DNA from 3 places in the Streptomyces sp. RK62 genome. Region 1 is predicted to be linked to each of the others. Evidence: riboswitches for the same ligand, from Rfam matches in the RefSeq annotation. Region 1 holds a riboswitch; each other region holds the start of a gene.
The links. Region 1 has a riboswitch for cyclic di-AMP ahead of KBY32_RS31525 (transglycosylase family protein). Riboswitches for the same ligand answer to the same signal wherever they lie in the genome.
Positions count from the first base shown of each region.

Region 2: it holds a riboswitch for cyclic di-AMP, as region 1 does, so the genes downstream of both, KBY32_RS01130 (LysM peptidoglycan-binding domain-containing M23 family metallopeptidase) here and KBY32_RS31525 (transglycosylase family protein) in region 1, are expected to answer to the same signal.
Region 3: it holds a riboswitch for cyclic di-AMP, as region 1 does, so the genes downstream of both, KBY32_RS35805 (C40 family peptidase) here and KBY32_RS31525 (transglycosylase family protein) in region 1, are expected to answer to the same signal.

Region 1 is NZ_JAGPYD010000020.1:92,416-99,563, forward strand. Features, by position in the region: gene eno (phosphopyruvate hydratase) at 1-1,066, opposite strand, end outside; gene KBY32_RS31525 (transglycosylase family protein) at 1,291-1,968, opposite strand; cyclic di-AMP (ydaO/yuaA leader) riboswitch at 1,973-2,165, opposite strand; gene KBY32_RS31530 (transglycosylase family protein) at 2,375-3,370, opposite strand; gene KBY32_RS31535 (cytochrome P450) at 3,514-4,809, opposite strand; gene KBY32_RS31540 (nucleoside triphosphate pyrophosphohydrolase) at 4,836-5,813, opposite strand; gene KBY32_RS31545 (SurA N-terminal domain-containing protein) at 5,872-6,510, opposite strand; gene KBY32_RS31550 (serine/threonine-protein kinase) at 6,662-7,148, opposite strand, start outside.
Region 2 is NZ_JAGPYD010000001.1:277,685-284,832, reverse strand. Features, by position in the region: gene KBY32_RS01145 (Glu/Leu/Phe/Val dehydrogenase dimerization domain-containing protein) at 1-364, shown strand, start outside; gene KBY32_RS01140 (TetR/AcrR family transcriptional regulator) at 436-1,047, shown strand; gene KBY32_RS01135 (SGNH/GDSL hydrolase family protein) at 1,114-1,899, opposite strand; gene KBY32_RS01130 (LysM peptidoglycan-binding domain-containing M23 family metallopeptidase) at 2,206-3,126, opposite strand; cyclic di-AMP (ydaO/yuaA leader) riboswitch at 3,131-3,292, opposite strand; gene KBY32_RS01125 (tyrosine-protein phosphatase) at 3,862-4,659, shown strand; gene KBY32_RS01120 (DUF6126 family protein) at 4,697-4,819, opposite strand; gene KBY32_RS01115 (helix-turn-helix domain-containing protein) at 4,816-5,451, opposite strand; gene KBY32_RS01110 (aspartate aminotransferase family protein) at 5,523-6,908, opposite strand; gene dxs (1-deoxy-D-xylulose-5-phosphate synthase) at 6,905-7,148, opposite strand, start outside.
Region 3 is NZ_JAGPYD010000003.1:479,902-487,049, forward strand. Features, by position in the region: gene paaD (1,2-phenylacetyl-CoA epoxidase subunit PaaD) at 1-382, opposite strand, end outside; gene paaC (1,2-phenylacetyl-CoA epoxidase subunit PaaC) at 376-1,203, opposite strand; gene paaB (1,2-phenylacetyl-CoA epoxidase subunit PaaB) at 1,214-1,507, opposite strand; gene paaA (1,2-phenylacetyl-CoA epoxidase subunit PaaA) at 1,504-2,481, opposite strand; cyclic di-AMP (ydaO/yuaA leader) riboswitch at 2,761-2,932, shown strand; gene KBY32_RS35805 (C40 family peptidase) at 2,941-4,641, shown strand; gene tgmB (ATP-grasp ribosomal peptide maturase) at 4,697-5,665, opposite strand; gene tgmA (putative ATP-grasp-modified RiPP) at 5,681-5,872, opposite strand; gene KBY32_RS08570 (MFS transporter) at 6,024-7,148, opposite strand, start outside.

The DNA of each region.
Region 1 (7,148 bases):
CGTTGCGCTGGGCCAGCTCGACGGCGTCCAGGGTCTCGGTGAGCGAACCGATCTGGTTCACCTTCACCAGCAGGGCGTTGGCGGCGCCCTCCTCGATGCCGCGGGCGAGGCGCTCCGGGTTGGTGACGAACAGGTCGTCGCCGACGAGCTGGACCTTGTCGCCGAGCTTGTCGGTGATGGTCTTCCAGCCGTCCCAGTCGTCCTCGAACAGCGGGTCCTCGATGGACACGAGCGGGTACGCGTCGACGAGCTCCGCGTAGTACTCGGTCATCTCGGCCGCCGAGCGCTCCTTGCCCTCGAAGGTGTAGACGCCGTCCTTGTAGAACTCGGAGGCGGCCACGTCCAGGGCCAGGGCGATCTGCTCGCCGGGGGTGTAGCCGGCTTCCTTGATCGCCTCGAGGATGAGGTCGAGGGCGTCGCGGTTGGAGCCGAGGTTCGGGGCGAAGCCGCCCTCGTCGCCGAGGCCGGTGGCCAGGCCCTTGTTCTTCAGGACCTTCTTGAGGGTGTGGTAGACCTCGGCGCCCCAGCGCAGGGCCTCGGAGAAGGACTCCGCGCCGATCGGGGCGATCATGAACTCCTGGATGTCCACGTTGGAGTCGGCGTGCGAGCCGCCGTTCAGGATGTTCATCATCGGCACCGGGAGCAGGTGCGCGTTGGGGCCGCCCAGGTAGCGGAAGAGCGGCAGGTCGCTGGCCTCGGAGGCGGCGTGGGCGACGGCGAGCGAGACGCCGAGGATGGCGTTGGCGCCGAGGGAGCCCTTGTTGTCGGTGGCGTCCAGGTCGAACATGGCCTGGTCGATCAGGCGCTGCTCGGTGGCGTCGTAGCCGACGAGCTCCGGGCCGATCTGCTCGATGACGGCGAGGACGGCCTTCTCGACGCCCTTGCCGAGGTAACGGTTGGTGTCACCGTCGCGCAGCTCGATGGCCTCGAAGGCGCCGGTGGAGGCGCCGGACGGGACGGCGGCACGACCGGTGCTGCCGTCGTCGAGGCCGACCTCGACCTCGACCGTGGGATTGCCTCGGGAGTCCAGGATTTCCCGGGCTACGACGACGTCGATGGACGGCACGAGCATCTCCTTCGTGGATGTGAAGCCTTTACGCAGCCCGCGTGGGTGCTGCGAGACGAGCCTAACCGGCTCCGGAGGTTCGGCCAGCGGTCGACCGCCCTGTGGACGGAACCGAGAGCGAATTGTTTCCGAACGGAACAAAAAGCGGGCGCGTACATCTACACAGAACCCCGCCCCGGCGCGCACGGGGGAACACGCGCCGGGGCGGGGAGCCTGTGGGGGTCCTACTTCAGGTGGAGCTGCTGACCCGGGTAGATCAGGTCGGCGTCCTGGACGATGTCCTTGTTCAGCTCGAAGAGCTTCTCCCAGCCGCCCTTGACGTCGTGGTCGGCGGCGATGGTGCTGAGGGTGTCGCCCTTGGCGACCTTGTACTCGCCGTCGCCCTTCTTGACCTTCTTGCCGGTCGGGGTGGTGACGGTCTTGGTGCTCTTCTCGGCGGCCGGACGGTCCGCGGAGCGGGAGGCCGGCTTCTCCTCGGTGGAGCGGGTGCTCTGCTCGCCACCGGTGGCGGCGGAGCCGTTGTAGGCCGCGCTCGACAGGCCGGTGCCGCAGTGCGGCCAGGCGCCCTTGCCCTGGCTCGCGAGGACCTTCTCGGCTATCGCGATCTGCTGGGCCTTGGTGGCCTGGTCGGCGGTGGAGGCGTACTGCGTGCCGCCGTAGGCCGCCCAGGTCGAGGCGGAGAACTGCAGACCGCCGTAGTAGCCGTTGCCGGTGTTGATCGACCAGTTGCCGCCGGACTCGCACTGGGCGACGGTGTCCCACTCGGAGGCGGTGGCGGCCGAGGCGCTGCCGGCGGCCATCAGCGGGCCGGCGACGGCGGCGGCGCCGGTGACGCCGACGACGGCGATGGCGCGGGCGGCCTTGGACGGACGACGGTGCTTGCCCTTGCTGGAGAACAGCATGGAGAGATCCCCTCACCGACGCCTACGAGGTGAGCTGTCGGGTTCGGGCCGGTTGAGTTGCCCGGTCGCCCACCACTGGTGCGTGGTGCGCGACTTCACCCCAAGCCGGTTCCGGCCGTGAGTCCCCGGAGGGCCTCGACTTCCGGACCCGGCGCTTACCTTGGGTCCCCCGCTCCTGCCTACGGCGCATGACGCGACGACTGTTCCCGGACGGCCGCCGGCAGGATTCGGCGTGACGGCTGTCGGGGCTCGCACTGGAGGCGAGCGGTCACGACCGTAGACACGCCGCTCGGGGATTTTCAAAGACGATCAAGGCTTCTGAGATCTATCTCTCAGTCCATCTAAAACGGACATTCACCATGAAAGCGGGGCATGAACTGCCGCTTCATTTGGCCCTGTTCGGCCCTTATTCGGTGGGGACGTCCAGCGTCTGACCGGGAGCGATGTTGTCGGCGTCGGCGCCGATGGCCGCCTTGTTCGCCTCGTACAGCGCGCGCCATCCGCCGTCGACGTCAAGGGAGTCGGCGATGGAGGCGAGCGTGTCACCCGCGCGGACCCGGTAGGAGGCGTGGCGGCCGGAGGAGGCGGAGTCGCCGTCCGCGGACTTGGTCTCCTCGGCACTGGCGCCGCGGTGCCGCCCGGAACCGGCCGGTACGTCCTCGATCGCGGCGGTGTCGACGAGGCTCCAGGATCCGGCACTCTGCCCGGAGTTGTCCTGGTTCGTGATCTCGGGGCTCTCCACCGGGGAGCTGTCCGGGGAGGCGGTGGCGGTGGCGCCGGACTTCTCGGCCTTCTCGGGCTTTCCGGACTTCTCCGCCTCGGGTGAGGACGGGGCGGAGCTCTCCGGCGACGCGGACGACGAGCCGCTCGGGGTGCTCGACGCACCGCCGGAGGAGCCCGAACCGTCCGAAGAACCGGAAGAATCGGACGAGTCGGAGGAATCAGAGGAATCGAGCAAGCCGGACGACCCGGACACCTCGCTCGGGGAGTCCCCGGAGACACCGGTGTCGAGGTCGATGGCACCCGACTTCTTGCTGAGCCCGTTGAGCACCGCGCAGGTGCCCCAGGGGGCCGTCCCGCGCTCGGCGAGGACCTTCTGCGCCACGGCGATCTGCTGCGAGCGGCTCGCCAGATCCGGGCTCGCGGCGTAGTCGAGACCGCCGAAGGCCTCCCAGTCCGCCTGGGTCAACTGGAGCCCGCCGTAGTGCCCGTTGCCCGTGTCCGCGCTCCAGGAGCCACCGCTCTCGCACTCGGCGACCTTGTCCCACACGTTCCCGTCCGCCGCGCTCGCGCCCGAGGCGCCGAGGAGCGGGATGGCGATGGCGGAGCCGGTCACTCCGGCCGCGACGAGAAGAGCCGGAGCCTGGCGGGGGCGACGGTGACGACCGTTCCCGGAGAGCATGCGGGGACCTTTCGCGAGACAGCGGTGACCAAGGGATGCGGAATCCGCGTCCCTTCGTTGATGGGTGAACGTATAGGCAGACGATCACTTGTCACAAGTTAATGCCGCGCAGATCACGTGAAGATCACAGACATGAGCGCATGTCATGTTTGCGGAGCGGAACTCTTGACTCCGACCGGGGTGAACTCCACGGGCAGGGTGCGCAGCCCCCGCATGATGAGACCGCCCCGCCACCTCAACTCGGCGGGATCGGCGGCCAGTCGGAGGTCTGGGAGCCGGGTGAGGAGGGTGGCGAGGGCCGTCTGTCCCTCCAGCCGGGCCAGCGGGGCGCCGAGGCAGTAGTGGATGCCGTGGCCGTAGCCCAGGTGCTGGTTGTCCCGGCGGGAAAGGTCGAGGACGTCGGGGTCGGCGAACCGCTCCGGGTCCCGGTCGGCGGCGGCCAGGACGACCAGGACCGGATCACCGGCGGCGATGTGCTGCCCGCCGATGGTCAGCGGCTCGGTGGCGAACCGCCAGGTGGCCAGCTCCACCGGGCCGTCGTAGCGCAGGAGTTCCTCGACGCCGGTCTCCAGCAGGGCGGTGTCGCCGGCGGTCAGGGAGTCCTGGAGGCGGGCGCGCTGCCCGGGGTGGGTGAGCAGGGCGTAGGTGCCGTTCCCGATGAGGTTGACGGTGGTCTCGAAACCGGCGAACAGCAGGATGAAGGCCATGGCGGCGGCCTCGTTCTCGGTGAGGTGCTCGCCGTGGTCGGAGGCCCGGATGAGACCGGAGATGAGGTCCTCGTCCGGGGCCGGGGTGTCGGGCAGCGCTTCGCGCTTGCGGTGGATGAGGTCGGCCAGATAGCCGCGCATCTTCTTCACGGACCGGGCGACGCCGCCCCGCGGGCCGCCCTGGTGCCGGATCATCATGCCCGCCCAGTCCCGGAAGTCGTCCTGGTCCTCGCGGGGGACGCCGAGCAGGTCGCAGATGGCGTGGATGGGCAGCGGGAAGGCGAACTCGTGGATGAGGTCGGCCTCCCCCTTCCCGGCGAACCCGTCGATGAGGCGGTCGGTCAGCTCCTGCACCCGGGGCGCGAACGCGGCGACGCGGCGCGGTGTGAACGCCTTGCTGACCAGGCGCCGCAGCCGGGTGTGGTCCGGCGGGTCGATGTTCAGCAGATGCGTCATCAGCTCGGCCTTGCGCTCACCGGGGATGCCGGTGCGGCCCTTGGCGTGGGCCGGTTCGGCGTGGTGGGCCGGGTTCTTGGAGAGCCGGTTGTCGGCGAGCGTCTGCTTGGCGTCGGCGTACCGCGTGACCAGCCAGGCCTCCACGCCGCTGGGCAGCCGGGTCCGGTGCACGGGCGCGTGCTCCCGCAGCCAGGCGTACGCCGGGTACGGGTCGGTGGCGAACTCCCAGGTGAACAGCTCGGGAGCGGAGGCGGGGCATCGGGGCTGGTCGGTCACGCCTCGACCGTATAGGCCGTACCGGCCTACGCCGACACGCCCTCCGCTGCCCGGACCGCGTCCCGGTAGGCCCGGGCGGCGACCCGCAGGGCGGCCTCCGGGTCGACGCCGGCCTCCGCCGCCCGCACCGCCGTCGCGAGCAGGTCGTAGCCGACCCCCTCCCCGGCGGGCAGCGGGACGTCGAGTCCGGCCGTGTGGACGCGGGACGCCAGCTTCGCCGCGAGGGCGAGGCCGGGCTGGCCGAGCGGGATGCCGTCGGTGACCGACTCCCGCCGCTTCTCCTCCGCCTTCGTCCGCAGCCAGTGCTCGCGGACCTCCTCGGGGGTCGTCGCGGTCGCGTCGCCGAAGACATGGGGGTGGCGGTGGATCAGCTTGGCGACGATGCCGCCGGCCACGTCGTCGATGGAGAACGGGGCGTCGGGGTGCTCCTCGGCGATCCGGGCGTGGAAGACGACCTGGAGCAGGACGTCGCCCAGTTCCTCGCGCAGCTCGTCGCGGTCGCCGTCCTCGATCGCCTCAACCAGTTCGTACGCCTCCTCGATGCCGTACTTGGCCAGGCCCTCGTGGGTCTGCCGGGAGGACCAGGGGCACTCGGCGCGGATGCGGTCCATGACCTGGACCAGGTCGAGGAGGCGGGCACCGGGCAGGTCGTAGGAGGCGGGCAGCAACTCCAGCTCGGGCATCCGGACCCTGCCGGTCCCGGCGAGACGGGCGAGGCCGTCGGTGAGCGCGGGCTCGCCCTCGCCGGTGGCCACGACGACGGCGGTCCGGCCGCCGGAGCACGCCTCGACCAGCTGTTCGGCGGTCGGGGCGGCCTCGTCGACGGTGATCCCGGCCTCGCGCAGATACGGCAGCTGCGGGTGCGCGCCGTCCGCGCACAGCACCCGGTCGGCCGTGCGCAGTGCCTGCCAGGCGGGCCAGGACAGCAGGCCGGGCGCGACGCGGTGGCTGGTGGTGAGCAGGACGATACGGCCGGGGGCGGCTTCGGGACTGGTTGCGTTCACGCTCCGAACGTAACCCACGTCCCGGGTGCGGCTCTTCGGCCGTCCCCGGTCCGGCCGGCTACGCGGGCTGCTGCGGCGCGGTGACCTCGCGCAGCCAGGGGGCCTTGGCGTCGGTGCGGGCGCTCTGGCGGGTGTCCCAGGTGCCGTAGCGGGGGTTGAGGTCGATGTCGAGCTTCTTGGAGGCCGCGGCCAGCGCGTCCCAGAAGGCGGGCTTGCCGGTGTCGGTGCCGAGCGCGGTGGCGAGCTTCTGGGCCTCCAGCTGGAGGCGGAGGTTGTCGTCGAGGCGCTGCGGCGGGACGCCGTACTGCTGGAGCCAGGACGTCTCGAGCGCCTTCGCGCCGCCGACCTGCTTCTCCAGGCCCTCCCGCATCTCCTGGACCTCCTTGCGGGTCACGCTCACGCCGTGGTCGAGGGCGGCCCGGTGCAGCACCCGGTCGAGGACCATGGTGTGCAGCACGTCGCGCGGGAGGGTGCCGGACTTGGCGATGACCTGGGCGTAGGCGGCCTCGTCGGGGACGGCGGCGCGCTGGGCGTCGCGTACCTCGCTCACCCGGTTCTCCAGCTGGGCGACGGTGATCCGCTGGTCTCCGACGACGGCGGCCGCGCCCGGATGCGCGTCGCTTCCGCACGCGGTGAGCAGGGGTGCCGCGGCGAGCACGGCGGAGAGCAGGAGCGCGGTACGACGGCGGCGGTGCAAGGAGACCTCCCGAGGGGCGCTTGTGCGTCGGTGCACAAAGTCTTGCGGTGATCGATGGTAGGCAGTGGGCAAGCTCTGGCCAACCCATTCGACCAACGATTCGCGTGCGCTTCGGGCACCCGCCACCCGGCGCGGCGCGATCTCCGCGTGGTCAGCCTCGGACCTGGCCCAGCCACTGGAGGGTGCGGCGGACCTCGGCGGCGAGGGGGTGGGCGGGGCCGTGCAGGCGCTCGACGTCCATCAGGAGCCGGGCGAGGGTGTCGTGGGCGGCGGGACGGTCGCCGAGGGCGAGCAGCAGATGCCCGATACGGCGGCGCACGTCGTGGGCGAGCACGGGGTCGCCGGAGACGTACTGGTTCTCGTAGTACGGCAGCAGCGAGCGGTACTCGGCGAGGGCGGCGGCCGGTTCACCGAGCTGTTCGAGGCACTGGGCGACGTCGTAGCGGAAGCGCAGGGACTGCGGGTCGGCCTGGCCGGCCTCGGAGGCCCGCTCGTCGGCGAGGCGGCGCAGCTCGGGCAGGGCGCGCCGGTACTGGCCGTCGTCCATGAGCGTGGCCGCGTACTGCTTGCGCAGGGTGCGCACGACCGGCGAGTTGCCGCCGTGCTGTTCGGCCGCGACGGGCAGGATCGCGCCGAGG
Region 2 (7,148 bases), on a different contig from region 1:
GGCCGTGTCGTACGCGGTGGACACCGCCAACCAGGGGCGGATCACCGCCCGCTGGATCGCGGAGGCCGCGAACATGCCCGTCCGTCCGGAGGCGGAGGCGCTCCTGGCCGCGCGCGGCGTCACCGTGCTGCCGGACGTCGTCGTCAACTCCGCCACGAACGCCTGGTGGTGGTGGACGCTGTTCGGGGACATCGGCCCGGACGCGGAGGAGGCTTTCGCGTACACGCGGCGCGCCATGCGGGCGCTGACCGACCTGACGCTGGCCCGCGCGGAGGCCGACGGGACGACACCGAGGGCCGCCGCCCACGCGCTGGCCGCCGACCGGCTCCCGGTGATCGCCGAACGGTTCGGCCGGCACCACTGACCTCCGGGCGACCGGAGGCCACGGGCCGGGTCGGCGCGGGCCGTTAGGGTGACGGCGTGGCGAGGGCGAGAGTGCGGTTGAGCGTGGCGGAGCGGCGGACGGACCTGCTGCGGGCCGCCGTGGAGCAGATAGAGGCGCGGGGCGTGGCGGCGGTCAGGATCGCCGACGTGGCCTCGGCGCTCGGGGTGAGCAACGCCCTGGTGCTCTATCACTTCGACACCAAGGAGAAGCTGGTCGCCGCCGCGTTCGCCCACGCGGCCGAGGGCGACCTGGCGCGGCTGCGCGGCATCCTGGGCCGCCGTACGACGGCGGTACGGCGGCTGCGGGCGGCCGTGCGCTGGTACGCGCCGACCGGCCAGGCCAAGGGCTGGCGGCTGTGGATCGAGGGCTGGGCGGCCGCGTTGCGCGAGCCCGCCCTGCGGGAGGTCACCCGTGAGCTGGACCGGCAGTGGAAGAGCGCCCTCGCCGGGGTCCTCGCCGAGGGTGCGGAGGCGGGCGAGTTCGCGTGCCCGGACCCGGCGGCCGCCGCGCTGCGCCTGAGCGCCCTCCTGGACGGGCTCGCCGTCCAGCTGACGTCGTACCCCGGGTCGCTGTCCCGCGCGCGGGCGCAGGAGTGGGTGGACGAGGCGCTGGCCCGGGAACTGGGCCTGGACCGGACGGCGTTGACGGCCTCGCCGCGCTGAGCGGCCGCCGCCCGCGACCGGCAGGGTCCCCGGGCGGCACCGCGCTCCCCCGTCCGTCCCCCCGGGTCAGGCCACCGATTCGATCCGCATCTTGATGTCGTACGCCGAGAGCGCGCCCTTGGCCGTCACATGGTCGCCGGACGACTGGCCGCGCAGCCGCCGTCCGATCCACGGCACCAGGTACTCGCGCGCCCACTGGACGTCGTCGCGGCGGATCTCCAGCGTCCCCCGGGGCGGCAGCGGCGGCCAGGGCTGGTCCGGGTCGGCCGGGATCTCCAGGCCCAGGACCTGGCCCGCGCGCAGCGCCACGCGCGTGTGCCCCTCGGGAGAGAGGTGGAGCCGGTCGCTGTCCCAGGCCCGGCGGTCCTGGACGGTCCTCAGGGACCACAGGTCGAGCACCGGGCAGCCGTAGCGGTCGGCGATGGCGCGGACGTGCCCGTTGTAGGTGGCGATCTTGCCGCGCAGGTGCTTCAGCACGGGGACGCCACGGGTGTCGAAGCCGGTCGTCACCATCACGGTGCCGGCGGCCGAGGTGAGCCGGACGACGGCCCGCTCGAACCGTTCGGCGACCTCGTCGGGGTCGGTGCCGGGCCGCAGGATGTCGTTGCCGCCCGCGCAGAACGACACCAGGTCCGGGGCGAGTTCGACGGCCTTGGGGACCTGTTCCGCCACGATCTGGTCCAGCAGTCGCCCGCGCACGGCGAGGTTGGCGTACCGGAAGTCGCCCTCGGGGCGCCGGTCGGCCAGAAGGACCGCGAACCGGTCGGCCCAGCCGACGAACGACCCGTCGGGGCCGGGGTCGCCGACGCCCTCGGTGAAGCTGTCCCCCACCGCGACGTACGACCCGATCACTGCTCTGCTGTCACTCTTCGAATCGTCTGTCACGTCGGGACATGATTCACCTTCCGATGTGACCTACGCGACCGTAGGAAGGGGTTGACGAGCGGTGAGATAAGCCACTGCCAAAGCCTTCGCCAAGTCCGGAATACGGCTCCGGACAGGGGCGTTGACCGCCGAAACGCTCGCGCGTGCGCCCGCGGGCGCACGACGACGACAGGCCGAAGGCCGGACCCGGGGGTGGGGTCCGGCCTTCGGCGTGCGTGTCAGGCAGGTGGTGCGCATGCGTGTCAGGGAGGTGGTGCGCGCCGTGTGCGGGGGTCAGCCGATGGCGACGCCCTTGGAGCGGAGGTAGGCCACCGGGTCCACGTCGGAGCCGTAGCCCGGCGCGGTGCGGATCTCGAAGTGCAGGTGCGGGCCGGTCACGTTGCCGGTCGCGCCGGAGAGGCCGATCTGCTGGCCCGCGGTCACCGTCTGGCCGCTGGAGACGGACAGCGAGGACAGGTGGGCGTACTGGGCGTAGTAGCCGTCGGCGAGCCGGATGACGACCTGGTTGCCGTAGGCGCCGCCCCAGCCGGCGGAGACGACGGTGCCGGCGCCGACCGCCTTCAGGGGGGTGCCGGTGGGGGCGGAGAAGTCCACACCGGTGTGGTAGCCGCTGGACCACATGCTGCCCGCGACCTTGTACGAGGTGCCGACGGCGGCGGCGGAGACCGGGGCGCTGAAGCCGTTGACGGTGCTCGCCTCGTCGGCGCTCTGGGCGGCCGGGGCGGCCTTCTGCGGCGCGGCGGGCTTGGCGGCGGGCTTCGCCGAGGACTTCGACGCGGACGGGGCCGGGGCGGACGCCTTCGGGGCGGCGCTCTCGGCCTTGGTGCCGATCGACAGCTTCAGACCCGGGTGGATGAGCGACGGGTCGGCGCCGACGGCCTCGCGGTTGTCGGCGTAGAGCTTCTTCCAGCCGCCGCGGACGTCCTGCTGGTCGGCGATCTTCGCGAGGTAGTCGCCGCGCTTCACCTCGTAGGTGCGCGTCTTCTGGGCGGAGGTCTTCTGCGCCGGCGCCTTCTTGGCCGCGACCTGGACGGACTGGACCGCCTTCTCCGGGACGGACTGGCCGGTCGCGGCGTTTGCGCCGGTGGCCCCGATCAGCGGCAGCGCGAGAGCGGCGCCACCGGTTCCGGCGACGGCGATCGTCCGGGTGAAGCGCAGGGACTTGGGACGGCGGTGCTTACCCTTCGCGGGCATGACGAATTCCTCTCCGGCGCCTACGAGGTGAGCTGTCGGGTGCGGGCTGGAGATGCCCGGTCGCGTCGGGACGCGACTTGACCCCAAGCCTGTTCCGGAGACCGGAACAGGCGAAGTACCTGTGGGTCCCCCGCTCCTGCCGTGTACGGGTGGGTGTGCGCGGATTCCGGTCGGCGGCAGGATTAGGCGTCCGTCCGGATTGGTGGCGAACGTAAGCGAGAGAGACGCAAGGGAACAAGTGAGGGGTTCCGCCCGAATGCGCTCACCTTGATCCCTTACGGCATTCAACGGTCACCCTGCGTGCATTTCGAAGGGGCCTGATTGCTCGAAGTCCCGGGAAAAGCATGATGATTACGTGGACATGACGGGCGACACACCGTCACGGATATGACGCTCCTCACGTGACGCTGCTCCAGCTTTCCTTATTACGGAGCGAGTTGGAATGAAGGCATCAATTCGGACAGAAACCCTAGATGCGACGCCGGTGGATATCCGACCCATTGAACCTTCCCGTCGATTCCGATCCGAATACGACATGAGGTGCGCGCAAAACCGGACGAAGCACCCGCTCGCAAAGATGACATCAGACGACTTTCGCCCGTTTCGACCCATTGCCACCGAGTCATCCCCTGTGGACAACTGAATGGCGCACGCAGCCATGTCGTATCGTCGGAGTCGCACCTCGCCGGCCTCATCGCCGAGCCGCGCCGGCGGGGCCGACCGGGAGGAGCCCCCGTGACGCAGCAGATCCCGTCGACCGAGCCCGAACTGGCCGGTGTGCGCAACTTCCGCGACGTGGGCGGCCTGCCCACCGTGGACGGACGACGGGTGCGGCACGGCGTGCTGTTCCGCAGCGGCCACCTCGCCCACGCCACCCCCGAGGACGCCGCCTTCCTCGACTCGCTGGGCCTGCACACGATCTTCGACTTCCGCAATGCGGCGGACCAGAAGCTGGAGGGTCCCGACGTCGAGCTGCCGGGCGTCCGCAATGTGAATCTGCCGCTGTCGGACCCGGCGGACGGCGCGGAGTTCTGGAAGATGGTCCGGGACGGCGACCTCGACCAGCTGCGGGGGATCCTGGCCGACGGCAAGGGCGCCGACCGGATGATCGCCTCCTACCGCTCGATGGTCACGGACCGGACCGCCGAGCACTCCCGGATCCTGCACTCCCTGGTGGAGGACAGCGTCCCGGCCCTGATGCACTGCGCGGCCGGCAAGGACCGGGCTGGCCTGTCGGTCGCGGTGACGCTGCTCGCCGTCGGCGTCGAGCGCGAGGCGATCGTCACCGACTACCTGAAGTCCAACGAGAAGCACCGCCGCTACAAGGTGCGGCGCAGCGGCAGCAACCCCTCGGCCTACTCGCCCGAGGTCATGGAGCTGCTGAGCCCGCTGTTCGACGCGCGGGCGGAGTACCTGACGGCGGCCTTCGACACGATCGACGCGACCTGGGGCGACGTCGACACCTACCTGGAGCAGGGCCTGCGGCTCACGCCGGAGGCCCGGGAGCGCCTGCGGGAGCGCCTGCTCGACTGAGGGACGCGGGATACGACCCTAGGGACACGGGGTACGTCTACTGCCCGCCGCCCGCCTCGAAGAGGAAGTAGATGAAGGCGGCGAAGACGTGCCCCACCGCGATGTAGATGATGAGCCGCACCCACAGGGCGCGCGGGAACTTCTCCTCCATGTCTCTCATGGCGTCACTCCAGGGGTCGGGCCCAGGCACAGGGTGGCCGTGGGGCTCTGCAACAGGGTGTGGACGAACAGCAGCTCGACCCCGCCGTCGTCCTCGGCGGCGATGCGGTGCGGGGTGAGCGAGTCGAAGTGCGCGCTGTCCCCGGGGGCGAGCCGGTGGATGGTGTCGCCGAGGCGCAGCCGCAGCCGCCCCTTGAGGACGTGGAGCCACTCCTCGCCGGGATGCACCCGCACGATGTCGCCCTGCGACCCGTACGGCACATGGACCCGCAGGGCCTGCATGGCGCGGCCGGAGACCCCGGCCTGCCAGTAGGTCCAGCCGCCGGCGGCGGTGGGTTCCATGTCGGCGGCGCGCACGACGGCGTCCCGGTCGGGGACCCTCTCGCCCAGCAGCTCGCCGACCGTCGTACCGTAGACACGGGCAAGCGCGAGCAGCATCGGCAGCGACGGCTGCCGCTGACCGGTCTCCAGCCGGGAGAGATGCGCGGGCGACAGCCCGGCGGCACGGGCCGCGCTCTCCAGGGTGAGGGCCGCCTGGCGGCGCAGCGCCCGCAGCTGCGGCGCGACGGCCGGCAGGGCGGCCTCGGCCGGTCCGGCCGCCCCGTGACCGGGCGGGTTCTCGGAGGAGCTCATGCTCCCATTCAGCCGCAGCCTTACCTCAGGGGCAAATTTGTTGCCTCAGAGGCAAAGCGCGGCGAGGCCCCTCACCGGTTGGCGACCGCCTGCTTGATCAGTGTCTTGCCGAAGTCCCACATCAGGCCTCCGCCGCTGTGCGCGTCGTCCATGACGTCCGTGAAGGCGTCGACGAACCGGTCCACCTCCCGTTCCCCGATGATCAGCGGCGGGATCAGCTTGATGACCTCCAGATGGTCCCCGGAGACCTGGGTGAGGATCCTGTGCCGCCGCAGCAGCGGCACCACGACCATCTGGGCGAACAGACCCTTGCGGGCGGCCTGGAGCATCGTCCAGCGGCTGCGCAGCTTCAGCGAGTCGGGGCGGCCGAACTCGATGCCGATCATCAGGCCGCGCCCGCGTACGTCGGCGAGCAGCTCGTACTTGTCGGTGAGGGCGGCCAGCCGTGACTTCAGCAGCTCGCCGGTGGCCCGTACGCCCGCGACGATCTGCTCGTCCTCCATGACGGACAGCACGGCGAGCCCGGCCGCCATGGCCTGCGCGTTGGAGCCGAAGCTCGCCGAATGGACGAGCACCCGGTCCATGGACGAGTAGACCTTCTTGAAGATCCAGTCCTTGCCGAGGGTGGCGCCGACCGGCACATAACCGCCGGACAGGGCCTTCGCCACACAGACCAGGTCCGGCTCTACGCCCTCCTCGTGCTGGTAGGCGTAGAAGTCGCCGGTCCGGCCGAGGCCGGTCTGCACCTCGTCGGCGATGAGCAGCGCCTTGTGCCGGTGCAGCAGCTCCTGGGCGGCCCGCAGATAGCCGGGCGGGGCCTCGTGCACGCCCTTGCCCTGGATCGGTTCGACGATCAGCGCGGCGACGTCGCCCTTCCTCAGCTCGCGTGCCAGGGCGTCGAGGTCGCCGAGCGGGACGGCCGTGTCGGGCAGCAGCGGCGCGAAGCCGTCCCGGAAGCCGGACTCGCCGTTGACGGACAGGGAGCCGGTGGTCAGCCCGTGGAAGGCGTGGTCGCAGTACAGCACCCTGGGCCGGCCGGTGACGAACCGCGCGAACTTCAGCGCGGTCTCCACGGCCTCCGTGCCGCTGTTTCCGAAGAACACCCGGTCCAGATGAGGGCTGTGGGCGAGCAGCTTCTCCGCCAGCAGCCCGGGCAGCGGCTGGCAGTCGAAGCGGGTGAGGTCGGCGAGCTGGGCGTCCAGGACGTCGTGCAGCGCCTTGCGGACGACGGGGTGATGGCGGCCCAGGCCCATCACCCCGAACCCGGCGAGCATGTCGAGGTAGTCCTCGCCGTCGGTGTCCCAGAAGTAGGCGCCCTCGGCCCGCTCGTACACCTTGTCGAAGCCGATGGTGTGCAGCATGCGCGGGAGCTGGTGGTTGAGGTACCGCGTGTGCAGCTCGTAGCGCTCGGCTCCGCGCTCGGCGAGCAGCCGCCCGAGGTCGAACTCGGTGGTCATTCAGCCTTCTCCTTGACTGACGCGACGGAACGGCCCGTGGGGCGGCCGGTGTTCGCCGGGCCGCCGGACGCCCCGTCGCCGTCGGACGGGTCGGACGAGCCGGCCGCGGCTTCCTTCAGCGCCAGGCTGGCGCTGATCCGGCCGGCGACCTCGACGGGTGTGAGCCCGATGTCGGCCAGCACCTCGCCCCGCTTGGCGTGCGCGAGGAACTGCTCCGGGATGCCGAACCGCCGTACGGGC
Region 3 (7,148 bases), on a different contig from region 1:
CGTGCCGGGTCGGTGACAGCACGAGCGCGACGGGGCCGCCGCGCGGGGCGGGGCCGGGCGGGGCGATGCCGTGCTCGGCGAGCTTGGCGCGGCCGGCCGGGGTGATCCAGTCGCTGGTCCACGGCGGGTCGAGGACGGTGCGGATCTCCACGCGCGAGTATCCGGCGGCACGCAAGCGTGCGGCGACGTCGGCCCGCATCTCGGCCATCGCGGGGCAGCCGGAGTAGGTCGGGGTGAGGCTCGCGACGACCGTGCCGTCCTCGGTCAGCTCGACGTCCCGCAGGACGCCCAGGTCGGCGAGGGTGAGCATGGGCAGCTCGGGGTCCGGCACCTGGGCGGCGATGTGCCGGGCGCGCCGGGCGTCGAGGAGCGTCGTCACCATGTCGCCTCCGGGTGCGCGCGGGCGACGCCCTGCAGCTCGGCGAGGAGCGGGGCGAGGTGCTCGGTGTGCTCGCCCTCGCGTCCGCAGCCGGGCAGCGGGCGGTACACGGGCATCGGCAGTCCGGCCGCGTCGGTGACCTGCTTGAGGTCGGCGACGACCTCCTGCCGTACGTCGAACGCGGTGAACAGCTCGCCCAGATAGGGGGCGACCTGCTCCTGGGCGCGGCGCATACGGCGGTGGGACTCCTCGGTGCCGTCGCCCAGGCGCACCGCCCACTCGGCGGCGTACTGCCGGTGGTAGCGCAGTTCCTTGGCGCCCTTGGTGGCGATCGCCGAGAGGACGGGGTCGGGGTGGGACGCCAGCCGCTCGAAGTGCGCGAGCCGCCAGCTGGACAGCACCAGCAGCCGGACGATCGTGAACGCGAAGTCGCCGCCTGGCAGTTCGGCCAGGCGGACGTTGCGGAAGTCGGCGGCGTCGCGGAAGTAGGCGTACGCGTCCTCGTCGCGTCCGGTGCCGTCGGTCTGGCCGGCGCGGGAGTAGAGCAGCCGGGCCTGGCCGAGCAGGTCGAGGCCGATGTTGGCGAGCGCGACCTCCTCCTCCAGCTCGGGGGCGCGGGTGACCCACTCCCCCAGGCGCTGCGCCGAGACGAGCGCGTCGTCGCCGAGGGCGACGCACAGGGCGGCCAGCGCTGCGGCGTCGACGCCGTCCGGCACGGTGGTGTCGACGCCGTGCAGCGGGTCCTCGAAGCCGGTGCCGTAGGCCCAGCGGGTGTCGTCCTCGTGTCCCTCGGCGAGGGTCAGATAGACATGGTCGTCACTCATGCCCTCTCCTTCAGATGTGGGGGACGTCGTCGGGGATGTCGTAGAAGGTCGGGTGGCGGTAGACCTTGTCGGCGCTGGGCTCGAAGAACGGGTCCTTCTCGTCGCGCGTGGAGGCGGCGATGTGCTCGGAGCGCACGACCCAGATGCTCACGCCCTCGTTGCGCCGCGTGTACAGGTCGCGGGCGTGGGTCAGCGCCATCCGGTCGTCGGCGGCGTGCAGCGAGCCGACGTGGACGTGGTTCAGTCCGCGCTTGCCCCGGACGAACACCTCGTACAGCGGCCAGTCCTGCTTTCCGGTGCTCATGCCACCGCTCCCTTCTCCGCGCGGGCGGCCTGCTTGGCCGCGTGGGCGGTGGCCGCCTCCCGCACCCAGGCGCCCTCTTCGTGGGCGCTCCTGCGTCGTTCCATCCGCTGTGCGTTGCACGGGCCGTCGCCCTTGATGACCCGCATCAGCTCGTCCCAGTCGGGCGTGCCGAAGTCGTGGTGGCCGCGCTCGGCGTTCCAGCGCAGCTCCGGGTCGGGCAGGGTGACGCCGAGCTTCTCGGCCTGCGGGACCGTCATGTCGACGAAGCGCCGGCGCAGCTCGTCGTTGCTGTGCCGTTTGATCTTCCAGGCCATCGAGCGGGCCGAGTTGGGCGAGGAGTCGTCGGGCGGTCCGAACATCATCAGGGAGGGCCACCACCAGCGGTTCACCGCGTCCTGGACCATCTCCCGCTGGGCCTCGGTGCCGCGCATCATCGTCATCAGCAGCTCGTAGCCCTGCCGCTGGTGGAACGACTCCTCCTTGCAGATCCGCACCATCGCGCGTGCGTACGGTCCGTAGGAGCTGCGGCACAGCGGCACCTGGTTGCAGATCGCGGCGCCGTCCACGAACCAGCCGATCACGCCGACGTCGGCGAAGCTCATCGTGGGGTAGTTGAAGATCGAGGAGTACTTCTGGCGGCCCTCGATCAGCCGCTCGGTCAGGTCGGCGCGGTCGGCGCCCAGGGTCTCGGCCGCCGAGTACAGGTACAGACCGTGTCCGGCCTCGTCCTGCACCTTGGCGAAGAGGATCGCCTTGCGGCGCAGCGAGGGCGCCTTGGTGATCCACTCCCCCTCCGGCTGCATGCCGATGATCTCCGAGTGGGCGTGCTGCGCGATCTGCCGGATCAGCGTGTTGCGGTAGCCGTCCGGCATCCAGTCCCGCGGCTCGATGCGCTGGTCGCGCGCGATCGTCGCGTCGAAGTGCTCCTCAAGCGGCCCTTGTGGGGGCGCCTCGGTGGAGTGTGAGGTCGTCATCGCTCCCGCTTCCCAACCGACCATTCGTTCGGTACCAGTGTGACGTGTTTCGGATGGCTGGGCAAGACCTTGACCGAGCGCCGGAGGGGTCGCGTGCGTCGCTACCCTCCGTATTCACGCAGGCGCATGGCGCGGCGGCGATGACCGACCGCCGTCACGAGCGTCGAAGGTCACAAAAACGTATCGGACATTTCACACGTCAATCTTCACTGCAGGCACACAAGTTGGCTAAGTTACGGCCCAGGACGCGCGTTGAACTCCGGCGATCCCCGCCGGGACGTGCGACCTCCGCCGAGTCGGCGCGTCCTTCGGGGCCGCGGAGCCGGGGACCCAACCGAATCATGGGGTGAATCGACCCGAGGCCGTGACGGGCCGGGTCGTAGGGCACACCTTCCGACGCGAAACGCCCGAACCCGTCAGCTAACTCGGTAGGCGGAGTACGGAAGGAGCACGTCGCCCATGGCGCCGGAACGCACCGGCATGCGCAACTCCGCGCTCGCCTCGGCAGCAGCCCTCACCTCGGTGGCCCTGCTCGGCCAGTCGGCCGGCGCCGCCCAGGCGGACGAGGGGCCGAGCCGCGAGGAGGTCAGTCGGCGGGTCAGTTCGCTCTACGACCGGGCCGAGACCGACACGGGGACCTTCAACGCCACCCGCGCCTCGTCCACGGGACCGCGCAAGCGCGCGGGCAGCCCGGCGGCCTCCGGACGCGACGGTGACGGCGGCCGTGGCGCCGCCCCGCTCGACGACGTGGCCCGGCAGTGGTTCGACATCGCCCGGTCCAAGCTCGGTCCGACGGTGCAGGCCACGCTGCCCAAGGACCGGATGCCGGAACGGCCCGCCGCCCCGGCGCGGGGTGCGCGCCCGTCGGCCGGGGGTGAAGGGGCGCGCGAGATATCTGGGCGTACGGCCTTGGAGCTGCCTGCTGGATCGGGTGCCCCTGTCGCCGAGTTGACGTCCGGTGCCTCGCGTTCGGCGGCTGTGGGTGAGCTGACGGCGGGGCCTGTGGCGGCTCTGCCCGCGGGCGGTGAGGCGGGGGGCGCGCTGGCCCTTCCGGCGGCGCCTGCCGCGTCTTCTGCGCCTGTCGTGCAGCCTGAGGTCGATCAGCGGGCCTCCCTGCGTACGACCAAGGAGCGCAGCCAGCGGAAGTTGGCGCAGGCGCGTGAGTTGCTGTCGGCGTACACCGGGCGGTCCATGGCGGCGATCGAGGCGCCGGCCGCTGTTCCTGCGACTGCTCCTGCCCCTGCCCCTGCTTCGGCGCAGAACCAGTGGGATGCCCTGGAGGCGCAGAGCCCCGCCGATCTGATGACGGTTCCGCCCGGTTCGACGGCTTGGACCGGGCAGTCCTCGGAGGCGTCGGCTGCCTCGGCTGCGTATCTGACGGCAACTCCTAGCGGTGGCCCGGAGTTGAGGGGCCCTCAGGGTTACGGCGTGCCTGACGCGGGCTTCTCCGCGGCTGCGGCTGCCCAGACGGGGAGCTTCCCGGCGGTCGACCAGACCGGCGGCTTCCCTGTGGTCGACCAGACCGGTGGGTTCCCCGTGGTCGACCAGACCGGTGGGTTCCCCGTGGTCGACCAGACCGGTGGGTTCCCGATGGTGGACCAGACCGGGAGCTTCCCCGCGGTCTCGCAGACCGGGAGTTTCCCGGCTGTCGGTCAGATAGGTGGCTTCCCCGCCGTGGACCAGACCGGCAGCTATCCGGCGGTGGCGCAGACGGGTGGCTTCCCGGCGGTGGACCAGACCGGCAGCTTCCCCTTGGTCGCTCCGACCCCCGCGGCAGCTCCGGCGGCGGCCCCTGCGGCCCCGCAGGACAGCCGGGCCCTGCGGGCCCTGGAGTTCGCCCGGGCCCAGACCGGCAAGCCCTGTGTCTGGGGCACGACGGGACCCAACACCTACGACGGCCCCGGGCTCACCCAGGCCGCCTGGAAGGCCGCCGGTATCGCGCTCCCCCGCACCGCCCAGGAGCAGGCCACCGCCGGCCAGGGAGTCGCCCTCACACACCTGGAGCCCGGTGACCTGGTCCTGTACCACGCCGGTCACGTCGGCATCTATTCCGGCAACGGCATGATGATCCACGCCCCCGGCCCCGGCACGGTCATCCGCGAGGAGTCCATCCACTACGCCGGCGAGGACGCGATCCACAGCGCGATCCGGCCCGCCTGAGACGAACGCACCCCCGACGCCGTCGTGTCGGGGGTGCGTTCGTGGTCGTAGGGGCTCAGGGGCGCCCGATGCCGGCTTCCTTGCCGCGCCGGTCCGGGCGGCGCTGCAGCGCCAGCCAGTCGGCGACCGCGGCCGCGATCGGCTGCCCGGTCTCCAGCTCGACGAAGCCGAACTGACCCCCCTGGTTGCACTCCAGAAACCACCAGATGCCGTCCTCGTCCTCCGCGAAGTCGAAGGCGGCGTACGCCAGTCCGGCCAGGGTGACGTACTCCTGCACCGACTTGCCGATCCGGCCGGGCACCGGGACCGGTTCCCACGGATGCCCGGTGTCGCCGTACCGGCCGTCGATCTGGTCGGGTTCGGCGGTCTTGCGCGCGGCGAACATTCTGGTGCCGACGCAGGTCAGCCGGATGTCCGCCCGCTTGGGGACGTACCGCTGGAGCAGGGCCGGTCCGGCCGCGACGGCGGAGAAGTCCGCGTCGGGGCCGATCAGGGTGGTGGGCAGGGCCAGCGGAGGCTCGCCGGGCGGCGGTCCGGAGGCGGACTTCACCACGACCTCCTTGTGCTGCTCGACGAACGCGCGCGCCAGCCGCGGTGCCGTGGTGAACACCGTGGGCGGTACGGCGAACCCGCTGAGGTGGGCGAGTCTGAGCTGCCAGGGCTTGAGCCGTGCCTGGTCGGCGTTGCGGGGATGGTTCATCCACCGTGCGGCGGCGGAGTGCAGCATGCCGTACAGCGCCTGCCGGGTCTCGGCGGTCAGCCAGGGCGAGGGGTCCGGTGCGTGGGCGGCCGGTTCACCGGGCCGGCGCACCCAGATGGAACGCAGCCCTCCCATCGACAGCACATGGCCGTTGACCGACAGATGCCCGTCGAAGTCGCCGTGGGCGTAGTCCGCGGACAGCACGGCCTTGCCGGGCAGGTCGGCCGGGTCCAGCCGCAGCACGGGCGTGCCCGTGGCGTGCAGTTCGCTCACCACCATGTCGGCGGTCACGTCCTCCTCGGACGTGAGGATCAGTACCGTCATGCGCCGGCCGGTTCGTCAGTCGTCGAAGTGGGTGGCGGAACCGGCCGTGGACGTCGTCGTGCCGGCGGCGAGGAGGAGATCCGGGTCGCTGACGGCCGGGCGGCCGTCGGGCAGCATGTTCAACTGCCGGGCCGGGTCGAACGTGTACGGCGTCACCGCCTGGGTGACTCCTCTGGGGAACGCGTAGTTCAGGGTGAAGGGTCGCATCGAAACCTCCGCGGTCGCGTGATGCCTGCGCTACCGTCCCTTACGCGCCTGTTGTGTAACGCATTCACTACATCCAGCCACATGGGGGGTGAACGTCGTCACACCCAACGGGGTGATGTGGGAGCCGCGTTGGGGCTCCGCGGGGTGCCGGTCAGGCCGCCGGTACGCCGCCGCCCTGGAGGCGTTCGAGGTCCGACGGGCGCACCTGGATGACGAGCAGGGCGATGACCGCGGCGATCGCCGTGAAGATCGCGGCCGTGATGAAGGCGGCGGAGACACCGGCGCTGAGGATCTCGTCGGCGAACCGCGCCGGGAGCTGTCCGGTGCGTTCGAAGCGCAGCCGTTCCAGCGGGGTGGCCTGGGCCAGGAAGGCCGGGATCTGTTTGTCCGCCTCGTTGTTGCTGGCCGTCCCGTACATGGTGACCAGGATCGACAGTCCCAGTGATCCGCCGACCTGCTGGGTGGCGTTGAGCAGCCCGGATGCGGCACCGGTCTCCGCGGGGGTCACGTTGGACAGCGCCATCAGCGTCAGGGACACGAACTCCATGCCCATGCCGAGACTGAAGACCAGCATGGGTCCGAGGATGCTGCCCAGGTAGGTCGAGTGGACGTCGGTCAGGGTCAGCCAGGCCAGCCCGGCGGCGGCCAGGATCGCCCCCGTCACCATGAACGGTTTCGGCCCGTACTTGGGCAGGAGCTGGGAGGCGAGCCCGGCGCCGACCGCGATGACGGCGCTCACCGGCAGGAAGGCCAACCCGGCTTGCAACGGGCTGAAGTCGAGCACGTTCTGCACGAACAGCGTGAGGAAGAAGAACATCCCGAAGATCGCCGCGGCGAGGCTCAGCATGATGCCGTAGGTGCCCGCGCGGTTGCGGTCGGCGAACATGTGCAGCGGTGTGATCGGCTGTCTGGACCGCTGCTCGACCAGGATGAACAGCAGCAGGAAGACGACGGCCGCCCCGAACGAGCCGAGCGTCAGCCCGTCCCGCCAGCCCTCCTGCGCGGCCCGGATGAAGCCGTAGACGAGCAGCACCATGCCGATGGTCGACGTCATCGCGCCCAGGATGTCGAAGTGCCCGGCGTGCCGCTCGGACTCGCGGATCCAGCGAGGTGTGGCAAGCACGATGAGCAGGCCGATGGGCACGTTGACGAACAGCACCCAGCGCCAGTTGAGCCACTCCACGAGCATGCCGCCGGCCAGCAGCCCGATCGCACCACCGCCCGCCGACACCGCGGCGAAGACCCCGAACGCCCGGTTGCGCTGCGGTCCTTCGGG